Regions from separate parts of the Brenneria nigrifluens DSM 30175 genome, predicted to be linked through region 1. Evidence: predicted binding sites of a transcription regulator. Region 1 holds the regulator's gene; each other region holds the start of a gene.
The links. Region 1 encodes sigma-54, which starts transcription at its own class of promoters, with help from an activator protein. Its sites were predicted from a motif close to GTTGGCACANNTTTCGCTNT; they were not measured.

Region 1 (4,005 bases):
TCAAAGATAATCTGCGAAGACAGATTAAGCTGCCGGGCCGCCAGTTCGCTGATAATTTCCAATGCCCGTTTTTTACTTTGGCAGTGGACGGAACTTCGGGTGCACTCGGGACGTAGCACGGTGCTGAGCTGCAAAACGGGATCGTTGTTCATTTTATCTTCACTTGACGACGCTTCCACTTCCGGTGAGCCCGGCCCGGGTATTTTATGGGCCGGGTCTGTTCCCCGCCCGTTCGGGCAGGGAGAAAAATCAGTGCTGTTTAAGCTTATCCTTGTGCTTGTTTAGCTGTCGGGCCAGTTTATCGATCAGCAAATCAATGGCGGCGTACATATCTTCCGCTTCTGATGTGGCATGCAGCTCTCCGCCGTTAACGTGCAGCGTGGCATCGGCGATTTGTTGTACTTTCTCCACTTTAAGTACCACGTTAACCAGATTAATACGGTCGAAGTATTGCTCTAATTTGGCGAACTTGGTATTCACGAAATCGCGCAGCGGCGGCGTAATTTCGATGTGGTGTCCGGTAATGTTTAGCTGCATAGCGTCTTCCTTCTAGTTGAGATCAAACCAGCTGTTTACGCTGATTTGATGGTGGGATAGATAAAGACTCTCGGTATTTCGCCACCGTACGCCGCGCCACGATGATGCCCTGATCGGAGAGCAGCGTGGTGAGCTTACTGTCGCTTAAAGGTTTGGCGGGGTTTTCCGCAGCGATTAACTTTTTCACCAGCGCCCGGATGGCGGTCGACGAGGCTTCGCCCCCGCTGTCGGTATTCACATGGCTGGAGAAGAAATATTTTAGTTCAAAAATGCCGCGCGGACTGTGCAGAAACTTCTGCGTGGTGACGCGGGAAATGGTGGATTCGTGCATATCCACAACCTGGGCGATATCGGCCAGCACCATCGGCTTCATAAATTCTTCCCCCCGCTCGAAAAAGTCTTGCTGCTGTTCGACAATGCAGCGGGTGACTTTGAGCAGGGTATCATTACGGCTTTCCAGGCTTTTTATCAGCCAACGGGCTTCCTGCAAATGGCTGCGGATAAACTGACCGTCGCTGTCGCTGCGCGTGCTGTTGCCCAACGCGGCATACTGCTGATTAATCTGCAACCGGGGAACGCTGTCGCTATTCAATTCGACCACCCAGTGTCCCTGAATTTTGCGCACCAACACGTCGGGGATCACATATTCCGACTCCCCGGTGTTGATTGACTGCCCCGGACGGGGGTCGAGAGACTGAATCAGCGCCAACGCTTCCTTCAGTATCTCTTCTTTCAGTCGGGTGGCGCGGATAAGGCTGCGGAAATCATGATTCGCCAGCAGGTCGAGATGGTCGCTGACAATCAGCCGTGCCTCGCCAAGCCGGGGGGTATCGTCGGCAAACTGCGAAAGCTGAACCAGCAGACAATCGCGCAGATCGCGCGCGGCGACGCCAATGGGATCAAAGCGTTGTACCCGCTTGAGCACCGCCTCCACTTCGTCCAGCGTGACGCTTTCATCGCCGATGCTGTCGAGAATGTCTTCCAGCGGCACGGTGAGATAGCCGGTGTTGTCCACGGCGTCGACGATGGAGGTGGCGATGGCCGCGTCGGTATCCGAAAACGGCGTCAGCTCCACCTGCCACATCAGGTAATCCTGCAGGGTCTGGGTGGTTTCACCCTGGTAGATCGGCAGTTCCTCGTCCCGATAGTCGGTGCCGGTGCCGGAAGGCGTGCCGGCGGAATAAATTTCGTCCCAGGTGGCGTCGAGCGGCAACTCCTCCGGCATATCCTTGTGCTCAAGCGCTTCACCGGTATCCAGCGAATCGCTGTCGACGGTCTCGAATGACTCTATTTCTTCGTGGGTGTCCGTTTGCTCAAGCAACGGATTGCTTTCCAGCGCCAGTTGAATCTCTTGTTGCAGTTCAAGCGTGGACAGTTGCAGCAGGCGTATGGCCTGCTGTAGCTGTGGAGTCATGGCCAGTTGCTGGCTAAGCCTGAGTTGCAAACCTTGCTTCATGTAGCGCCGACGTCCTTACTTACCATATCGTTCAATGAAAAATCCTACCCTATCAGAGTCGGAAGCCTTCGCCCAGATAGACGCGCTTGACCTGTTCGTCGGCCAGTATCTCTGTGGGGGAACCGTGAGCGATTAAATGTCCCTGACTGACGATATAGGCGCGTTCACAGACGTCCAGCGTTTCGCGGACGTTATGATCGGTAATCAACACGCCCAGTCCGCTGTCGCGCAGATGCTCGATTATTTTTTTGATATCAATCACCGAAATGGGATCGACGCCGGCAAAAGGCTCATCCAGCAGGATGAATTTGGGATTCGCCGCCAGCGCGCGGGCAATTTCCACCCGACGCCTTTCCCCGCCGGACAGGGATTGTCCCAGACTATCGCGCAAATGAATAATATGGAATTCTTCCATCAGCTCGTTGGCGCGGTCTTCCTGCTGCTCCGAGGTCAGATCCTTGCGGATCTGCAGTATCGCCATCAGATTGTCATACACGCTCAACCGGCGGAAGATGGACGCTTCCTGGGGTAAGTAGCCGATTCCCCTCAGCGCGCGATCGTGCAGGGGCAGCAGGCTGATATCTTCGTCATCAATCACGATCCTCCCTTCATCGCGTTGCACAATCCCCACCACCATATAGAACGTGGTGGTTTTCCCGGCGCCGTTGGGGCCCAACAGGCCGACAATCTCGCCGGAATTGACGGTCAGGCTGACATTTTTCACGACCTTACGGCCTTTATACGCCTTGGCCAGATTTTCTGCGATTAATGTTGCCATAAATTATTCAGTGACTCGTGGTTGCGGTTGCTGAGCAGGGGAGGATTGCCCCTTGTTATCTTTCTGCTGAAGCTGCGAGGGGACCAATACCGTCGTCACGCGTTTGCCTTTATCGCTGAACGCCTCCATCTGCTGCTGCTTCACCAGATAGGTGATTCGGTCGCCTTTAACGTTGCTGTCCAACTGCTCCAGATAGGCATTGCCGGTCAGCGTCAGAAAATCCCTGTCCAGCTCGTAGCGGATTTTCTGGGCGTGGCCTTTCACCGGCTTGCCGTTGTCCTGCATTTGGTAAAACGTGACCGGGTTGCCGTAGCCTTCGACCACCTCTCTGCCTTGCTCGCCCTGCGGACGTATCACCACCACCTTATCGGCCTTCACCTCGATGGTGCCCTGCCTGACCACCACGTTGCCGGTGAAGGTCACGGTGTTGCCTTGCATATCAAGAGACTGCTGGGCGGAATCGATATGAATGGGCTGCTCGCTGTCCCCGGTTACGGCGAAAGCCGGAATGCTGAAGGCGAACAGCGAGCTGGCGAACAGGGCATGACGCATCGGGTTATTTGTGTTGAATTTCATAAGAAGTTTTTACCTTTTCGATCAACTCGGCTCTCTTTTCACGCAGATTACCACGCATTTTCATCCCGTTAGAGGTGAAACTGGCGCCGTACAGCGTGACTTCATCGTCGGAGGAGACGTCCTGCGTCACCAGATTAACCTGGGCATTGTCCGTTTTTATCCGCTCCAGCTGTGAGTCATTGGTCAGACTGTTGACCTCGACGTGACCGTACAGATAGAGCATTTTATCTTTGGTCAGCTTGGCGCGATCGGCGCGCACCGACCAGGTGGCGGTACCCTGTTCGTTGAACAGCGTGGCGACCGGGGCGGTAAACCAGCTCAGTTGCTCGTCATTGAAATATTCCGCTTTGTCGGAAATCAGTCGGTAACTCAGCTTCCCGGCGGGGCTGTAAACCCGCGTCGCGGTTTTCTCGCTGGTGTAAACCGGCACGGCGTTATCCTGATTATCAGGCGGGGGCGCCGCGTCGCGATCGGCGAAATTCCAGCCGATCAGAACGAGAGCCAGCAGTGCCAGCAAGGCTGTCAGCCAACGCTTTGTTTTACTCATATCGACAACCCTTTGGCATGCTCCAGCTTATTCTGTGAGAACAGAATTAAATCGCAAAGTTCACGTACCGCGCCGCGTCCGCCGGCGATGCGGGTGACATAGTCGGCGCGC
Region 2 (4,005 bases), 950 kb from region 1:
TTTATCGGCTGTGAAAATTATCCGCAGTGTAATCACACCGAGGTGATCGATCGCCCTGATGAAACCGCGTTGAGCTGTCCGCAATGTCGTAAGGGAACGCTGCTACAGCGCAAGTCGCGCTATGGCAAAGTTTTTCATGCCTGCGATCGTTACCCTGAGTGCCAGTTTACCCTTAATAACAAACCGGTAGCCGGAGAGTGTCCCCACTGCGGCTATCCTTTACTTATCGAAAAGAAAACGGCGAAGGGCATCAGGCTGCTTTGCGCCAGCAAATTATGTGGAAAATCGGCGACGGCCGAAGTTGATAACAATGAATAATGCCTCTGATGATTTACTGGTTCCTGTATTGCAGGCGCTGCGCAACGAAGAAGTCATCGCCTATCCCACCGAAGCGGTATTTGGCCTGGGATGCGATCCGGATAGTGAAACGGCGGTAAACCGTTTATTGGCGCTAAAACGGCGTTCGTGGCGCAAGGGGCTGATTCTGATTGCCGCCGATTATCAGCAACTGGCGCCGTATGTGGATGATAGCGCGCTGTCCGACGCGCAAAAAAACGCCATGTTTTCCAGTTGGCCCGGGCCCGTTACCTGGGTTATTCCGGCCAGACCCACCACGCCAACGTGGCTTACCGGGCAATTTAGCTCGCTGGCGGTGCGGGTCAGCGCACATCCATTGGTGAAAAAATTGTGTGTCGGTTATGGCAAGCCGCTGGTTTCAACCAGCGCCAATTTGAGCGGCCTGCCGCCTTGTCGTTCGGAGCAGGAAATCCATCAGCAGTTTGGCGTTGATTTCCCTGTCCTGCACGGACAGGTAGGTGGAAGGGTAAACCCTTCCGAGATTAGAGATGTTTTAACCGGTAAACTGTTGCGCCAGGGGTAACCTGGAGATTGGAGAGTTGGGTGTCTGAGATAATGTCTTTTGCTGTTTTTGGTAATCCAATTGCGCACAGTAAGTCACCGCGTATACATGAGTTGTTTGCTTCTCAAGCGGGCATTGCGCTGACCTATCAGCGCGTACTGGCGCCCGTGGATAATTTTGAAGCGGAGTTGCATCGTTATTTCAGCGAGGGAGCCAGCGGGGCGAATATCACGGCGCCGTTTAAAGAGCGGGCTTTTGCCGTGGCGGATGAACGCAGCGAACGAGCGTCGCTTGCCGGCGCGGTTAATACCTTAAAGAAACTGAGCGACGGACGTCTATTTGGCGATAATACCGACGGCATCGGTTTATTAAGCGATCTGCAGCGGCTGGGTCTGGTAAAGCCAGGGGACCGTGTTTTACTGCTTGGTGCGGGCGGCGCGGCGCGCGGGGTTATCCAGCCATTGCTGACTTATGGCTGCTCCGTCGTTCTGGCTAACAGGACGTTTTCCAGAGCTGATGGATTAGTACAACTCTTTCGCTCCGTCGGCGATATCCGTGCGATGAGGTTTGATCAATTATCAGGGCAGGTTTTTGATCTGGTGATCAATGCCACCTCATCCGGGATATATGACAGCGTTCCCACGATACCCGCCGAACTGATCGCTGCCGATACGCGCTGTTATGACATGTTTTATTTGTCTGAGACGACGCCGTTTTTAGCATGGTGCGTACAGCATGGCGCGGTTAAATACGCCGACGGTCTGGGCATGCTTGTCGGTCAGGCGGCGCACGCCTTTAAACTCTGGCATGGCATAATGCCGGACGTTAATCCGGTGATTGATACGCTTAAGCGGGAGCTGGCGCGGTGAACCAGGCGATCCAATTCCCGGATCGTGAAAGCTGGGACGATGAGCGTCAAACGATCCGTTTTCCTGTGCTGATTAACGGCTTCCAGCAGGATTGCCTTATCAGCGCGCAGCAGATGCGGCAGCGCTACGGCGGCGCCACCCCTGAACAGTGGCTATCGCTGTTCAGGGAGAATCGCTGGGATCTGGAAGAGGTGATGGAAAAAATGGTGCTCAATGATGAATACGATAGTCAGGGCTGTTTTTCATTGTTCTGATCGAGGTATTCATTTTTCCAACGCACATAGTTATCGGCGGAATATATAAGGCCTTCGATCTCTTCCGGCGTCAGCGGGCGGATTTTTTTCGCCGGACTGCCGAGATACAGGTAGCCGCTCTCCAGACGTTTTCCCGGAGCAACAAGACTACCGGCGCCGATCATCACATCATCTTCAACAACGGCGCCATCAAGAAGGATGGACCCCATGCCGACCAGCACGCGATTGCCGATGGTGCATCCGTGTAACATGGCCTTATGTCCCACGGTGACGTCTTCCCCGATGATTAACGGATTGCCCGCCGGGTTTTTTTCTGAACTATGGGTGATATGCAGTACGGAACCGTCCTGAATATTACTTCTCGCACCAATATCTATATAGTTTACATCGCCACGGATCGCGACCAGAGGCCAGATGCCGACATCGTCGCCGAGGGTGACTTTACCTATGACCACGCTCGATGGGTCAATCATGACGTTTTCACCAATAACAGGAAACGACCCCTTATAGCCGCGAACGATTCCAGATCCCATTAAAACCCCCCTTATTAACAGACATCGTAATATGAAGCGGTAGACAAAATATCGACGGATAGATGGCGACCATAAGCTGAAAGTAACCTCGATCGGACAAGATCTCAACGAAAGGGTTGAAAAATACGCGAACGGAAAAAAAGATCGAGAAAGGGGTTGTGTAACGAGACTGGATCCCTATAATGCGCCTCCATCGACGCTGCGCTGCGAATGCAAACCGGGTCGATAAGCAAGAGAAAAAGGCTTAAAATAAGCGTTGACTCTGCAAGAGGAAAGCGTAATATACGCCACCTCGCGCTAGCGGCTCAGGCCACGGCGCACTGCTCTTTAACAATTTAATCAGACAATCTGTGTGGGCACTCACAAGACGATATCCGCAAACGATATACAAAGTCTTGAAGAGTGACTGACAGTAAATTCATTACGAATAAACAGTTATAAATTCTTTGAGCATGCTATTAACGTAGCGAATCAAACAAATCTTAAATTGAAGAGTTTGATCATGGCTCAGATTGAACGCTGGCGGCAGGCCTAACACATGCAAGTCGAGCGGTAGCACAGAGGAGCTTGCTCCTTGGGTGACGAGCGGCGGACGGGTGAGTAATGTCTGGGAAACTGCCTGATGGAGGGGGATAACTACTGGAAACGGTAGCTAATACCGCATAACCTCGCAAGAGCAAAGTGGGGGACCTTATGGCCTCACGCCATCGGATGTGCCCAGATGGGATTAGCTGGTAGGTGGGGTAAAGGCTCACCTAGGCGACGATCCCTAGCTGGTCTGAGAGGATGACCAGCCACACTGGAACTGAGACACGGTCCAGACTCCTACGGGAGGCAGCAGTGGGGAATATTGCACAATGGGGGAAACCCTGATGCAGCCATGCCGCGTGTGTGAAGAAGGCCTTCGGGTTGTAAAGCACTTTCAGCGGGGAGGAAGGCAACAAGCTTAATAATCTTGTTGATTGACGTTACCCGCAGAAGAAGCACCGGCTAACTCCGTGCCAGCAGCCGCGGTAATACGGAGGGTGCAAGCGTTAATCGGAATGACTGGGCGTAAAGCGCACGCAGGCGGTCTGTTAAGTTGGATGTGAAATCCCCGGGCTTAACCTGGGAACTGCATTCAAAACTGACAGGCTAGAGTCTCGTAGAGGGGGGTAGAATTCCAGGTGTAGCGGTGAAATGCGTAGAGATCTGGAGGAATACCGGTGGCGAAGGCGGCCCCCTGGACGAAGACTGACGCTCAGGTGCGAAAGCGTGGGGAGCAAACAGGATTAGATACCCTGGTAGTCCACGCCGTAAACGATGTCGACTTGGAGGCTGTGGTCTTGAACCGTGGCTTCCGGAGCTAACGCGTTAAGTCGACCGCCTGGGGAGTACGGCCGCAAGGTTAAAACTCAAATGAATTGACGGGGGCCCGCACAAGCGGTGGAGCATGTGGTTTAATTCGATGCAACGCGAAGAACCTTACCTACTCTTGACATCCTCAGAAG
Region 3 (4,005 bases), 300 kb from region 1:
ATGAAACGAGTTTGCATACCCGTTCCGCCACCTGATGAATGCTTTGCGTGACATGCAGTCCCGGTTGCTGCGGGCCGAGCAGGCGATCCACCAGATTACGCAGGCGATCCGCCTGTTCGATGATGACTTTGGTGTATTCGGTCAGCGCCGGATCGGGCAATGCCTTGGAGAGCAGCTGCGCTGCGCCGCGCAACCCGCCAAGCGGATTCTTGATCTCGTGAGCCAACCCCCTGACCAGATCGCGGGCGGCCTGCTGTTGCGCATGCTGGAGCTGTTCCTGACTCAGGCGGCGCTGGTTATCCATCGGCGCCATTTCCAGCAGAATGAAGTTATTTTGTATCCGTTGGGCGGTAAGCGACATGATGTGCGCTTTGCCGTCGACAACAATCGTGACTTCGTTATCTGTAAAACCTTGCCCTGAATCCAGACTCTCACGCATCAAATCTATATTCAGAGAAAAATATCCCAGCAACTCCGGCAGCGGCGTACCGGACAGTTTACGCGAGCTTTGCGCCAGTAGTTGTTGTGCCGCCGGATTGGAATAATGGATAGCCAGATCGTTATCTAATAACAAGATACTGTTTATTAAAGAATTTAGGATCTGCCCAGCATCGGGCAGCGTGCCTGTTGCCATAACGCAGACTCCTGCACCCTATTGGTGCATAGTAGTGTAGATGGTGGATGTGATGCCGCAACTCCAGAACCGGTGGAGAAAAAAGCCCATCCTAAAGATGGGCTGAAAAGTTTCCACGGCAACAAAAAATTTTACCTGCCTGACGGCAACCCAAGCATCAGCACGATTGGGTTGCCGTTTTACCGTACGGCTAATCGCTGTGGCGATTAAACGCTGTAGTACAGTTCGAACTCAACCGGATGCGGCGTCATACGCACGCGGTCATTTTCCGCTTTACGCAGTTCGATATAGGCATCAATGGTGTCGTCGGTGAATACGCCGCCGCGGGTCAGGAACTCGCGATCGGCATCCAGCGCGTTCAGCGCTTCTTCCAGAGAACCGGCAACGGTTGGGATTTCACTCGCTTCTTCCGGCGGCAGATCGTACAGATTCTTATCCATCGCATCGCCAGGATGGATCTTGTTGATGATGCCGTCCAGACCGGCCATCAGCAGCGCGGAGAACGCCAGGTACGGGTTGGCGGCCGGATCCGGGAAGCGCACTTCAATACGGCGCGCTTTCGGGCTGGCAACGACCGGAATACGGATTGAGGCGGAGCGGTTACGTGCCGAGTAGGCCAGCATAACCGGCGCTTCGTAGCCTGGGACCAGACGTTTGTAAGAGTTGGTGGTCGGGTTGGCCAGCGCATTGATGGCTTTAGCGTGTTTGATGATGCCGCCGATGTAGAACAGCGCGGTTTCAGACAGACCGCCGTATTTGTCGCCGGAGAACAGGTTTGCGCCGTCCTTGGACAGCGACATATGACAGTGCATGCCGGAACCGTTGTCGCCGAACATGGGTTTCGGCATGAACGTTGCGGTTTTGCCGAAAGCATGCGCGACGTTATGAACGACGTATTTGTAAATCTGGATTTCGTCGGCTTTTTTGGTCATGGAGTTGAAGCGGGTTGCCACTTCGTTCTGACCGGCGGTGGCTACTTCGTGGTGATGCGCTTCAACAACCAGGCCCATTTCTTCCATGGTCAGACACATGGTGGAACGGATGTCCTGCGATGAATCGACCGGAGGAACCGGGAAGTAACCGCCTTTGACCGCCGGACGGTGGCCTTTGTTGCCGCCTTCGTATTCTTTGTTGGAGTTCCAGGCGCCTTCGATGTCATCAATGGTGACATGAGAGCCGGAGATGCTGCTGCCGAAGCGAACGTCGTCAAACAGGAAGAATTCAGGTTCCGGCCCAAACAGTACGGTATCGGCGATACCGGAAGAACGCAGGAAATCTTCAGCGCGTTTGGAGATGGAACGCGGATCGCGGTCGTAACCCTGCATGGTGCCCGGTTCCAGAATGTCGCAGCGGATGATCAGCGTGCTTTCTTCGTAGAAAGGATCCAGGACCGCGGTGCTGGAGTCCGGCATCAATACCATGTCGGATTCGTTAATGCCTTTCCAGCCGCCAATTGAGGAACCGTCAAACATTTTACCTTCTTCAAAGAAGTCGGCGTCAACTTGATGAGCCGGAATGGTGACGTGCTGTTCTTTGCCTTTGGTATCAGTGAAGCGTAAATCAACGAACTTCACTTCATGTTCTTTCAGCAGCGTCAAAACGTGTTCTGCGGACATACTTGCTTCTCCCGGTTGTCATTTATCGTCGTGGAACGAATATCGTTGTGGATTGATGTTATTGCTGTGAGTAGACTAAAGCTAAAAGTGTGCCAACTTTTTAAATTAGTGCAATGTGTTGCCCTTTGGGGGTTTCCCGTCAAGACGCGCTGCACCATTATAGCTGATAGCACCAAATTGGTGCTTTATTGGTAATTATATGCACTAGTATGGTGCATTGGTGGGCGCTTGTAGCGTTTTTGCACCGTGAAAGGGATCACAAAGTAAGCAGCATCAGGTTGTTTATCATAGATGCTTGTGATCTTGTTTAGTCCCTCGATTAATACGTGTACAATAGCGCGCTATTTCTAAATGCCTGAGGCAAAGCTGTGATCGAAAATTTGCGTAACATCGCCATTATTGCGCACGTTGACCATGGGAAAACCACCCTGGTCGATAAGTTGTTGCAACAATCCGGAACTTTCGGAGAACGCACTGAAGCAACCGAACGTGTAATGGACTCCAACGATTTGGAGAAAGAGCGTGGAATTACCATCCTCGCCAAAAATACCGCCATTAATTGGAAAGACTACCGCATCAACATCGTGGATACCCCGGGACACGCCGACTTCGGCGGCGAGGTTGAGCGTGTAATGTCGATGGTTGACTCGGTGCTGTTGGTTGTTGATGCGATGGATGGCCCGATGCCGCAGACTCGTTTCGTGACCAAAAAAGCATTCGCTAACGGTCTGAAGCCGATTGTGGTTATCAACAAGGTTGACCGCCCTGGCGCGCGTCCCGACTGGGTGGTCGATCAGGTGTTCGACCTGTTCGTAAACCTGGATGCAACCGACGAGCAACTCGATTTCCCTATCGTTTATGCTTCCGCGTTAAACGGTATCGCCGGTCTGGATCATAACGACATGGCCGACGACATGACGCCGCTGTTTGAAGCCATCGTCGAACACGTTGAATCACCGAAAGTCGATCGTGACGGTCCGTTGCAGATGCAAATCTCCCAGCTGGACTACAACAACTATGTCGGCGTTATCGGCATCGGCCGCATCAAACGCGGCGTGGTTAAACCTAACCAGCAGGTTACGGTTATCGACAGCGAAGGGAAAACCCGCAACGGTAAAGTCGGTAAGGTCCTGGGCCATATGGGGCTGGAACGTATCGAAGCCACCCTGGCGGAAGCGGGCGATATCATTGCCATCACCGGCCTGGGCGAACTGAATATTTCCGACACCATCTGCGATCCCGCCGCGGTTGAAGCGCTGCCGGCGCTGAGCGTGGACGAACCGACGGTAACCATGTTCTTCTGCGTCAATACCTCGCCGTTCTGCGGTAAAGAAGGGAAGTATGTGACCTCTCGTCAGATCCTTGAGCGTCTGAATAAAGAGCTGGTTCACAACGTGGCGCTGCGCGTGGAAGAGACCGAAGATGCGGATGCGTTCCGCGTGTCCGGCCGTGGCGAGCTGCACCTGTCGGTGCTGATTGAAAACATGCGCCGTGAAGGGTTTGAGCTCGCGGTATCGCGTCCGAAGGTTATCAACCGCGTTATCGACGGCCGCAACCAGGAACCGTTTGAAAACGTGACGCTGGATATCGAAGAGCAGCATCAGGGCGCCGTTATGCAAGCCATGGGCGAGCGCAAAGGTGATGTTAAGGACATGATCCCGGATGGCAAAGGCCGTATCCGTCTGGATTATCTGATCCCTGCCCGTGGTCTGATCGGTTTCCGTACCGAGTTTATGACCATGACCTCCGGCACCG

Region 2: the regulator sigma-54 is predicted to act here: its motif matches at 2,788-2,807, upstream of EH206_RS02420 (gamma carbonic anhydrase family protein).
Region 3: the regulator sigma-54 is predicted to act here: its motif matches at 2,328-2,347, upstream of glnA (glutamate--ammonia ligase).

What each region holds. Positions count from the first base shown of each region.
Region 1 covers NZ_CP034036.1:4,445,410-4,449,414, reverse strand. Annotated here, with positions in the region: gene ptsN (PTS IIA-like nitrogen regulatory protein PtsN) at 1-152, opposite strand, end outside; gene hpf (ribosome hibernation promoting factor) at 250-537, opposite strand; gene rpoN (RNA polymerase factor sigma-54) at 560-1,993, opposite strand; gene lptB (LPS export ABC transporter ATP-binding protein) at 2,046-2,771, opposite strand; gene lptA (lipopolysaccharide ABC transporter substrate-binding protein LptA) at 2,775-3,347, opposite strand; gene lptC (LPS export ABC transporter periplasmic protein LptC) at 3,328-3,894, opposite strand; gene kdsC (3-deoxy-manno-octulosonate-8-phosphatase KdsC) at 3,891-4,005, opposite strand, start outside.
Region 2 covers NZ_CP034036.1:505,915-509,919, forward strand. Annotated here, with positions in the region: gene EH206_RS02400 (DNA topoisomerase family protein) at 1-318, shown strand, start outside; gene tsaC (L-threonylcarbamoyladenylate synthase type 1 TsaC) at 311-880, shown strand; gene aroE (shikimate dehydrogenase) at 901-1,728, shown strand; gene EH206_RS02415 (DUF1488 family protein) at 1,725-1,982, shown strand; gene EH206_RS02420 (gamma carbonic anhydrase family protein) at 1,958-2,515, opposite strand; rRNA gene EH206_RS02425 (16S ribosomal RNA) at 3,000-4,005, shown strand, end outside.
Region 3 covers NZ_CP034036.1:4,743,440-4,747,444, reverse strand. Annotated here, with positions in the region: gene glnL (nitrogen regulation protein NR(II)) at 1-634, opposite strand, end outside; gene glnA (glutamate--ammonia ligase) at 841-2,250, opposite strand; gene typA (ribosome-dependent GTPase TypA) at 2,619-4,005, shown strand, end outside.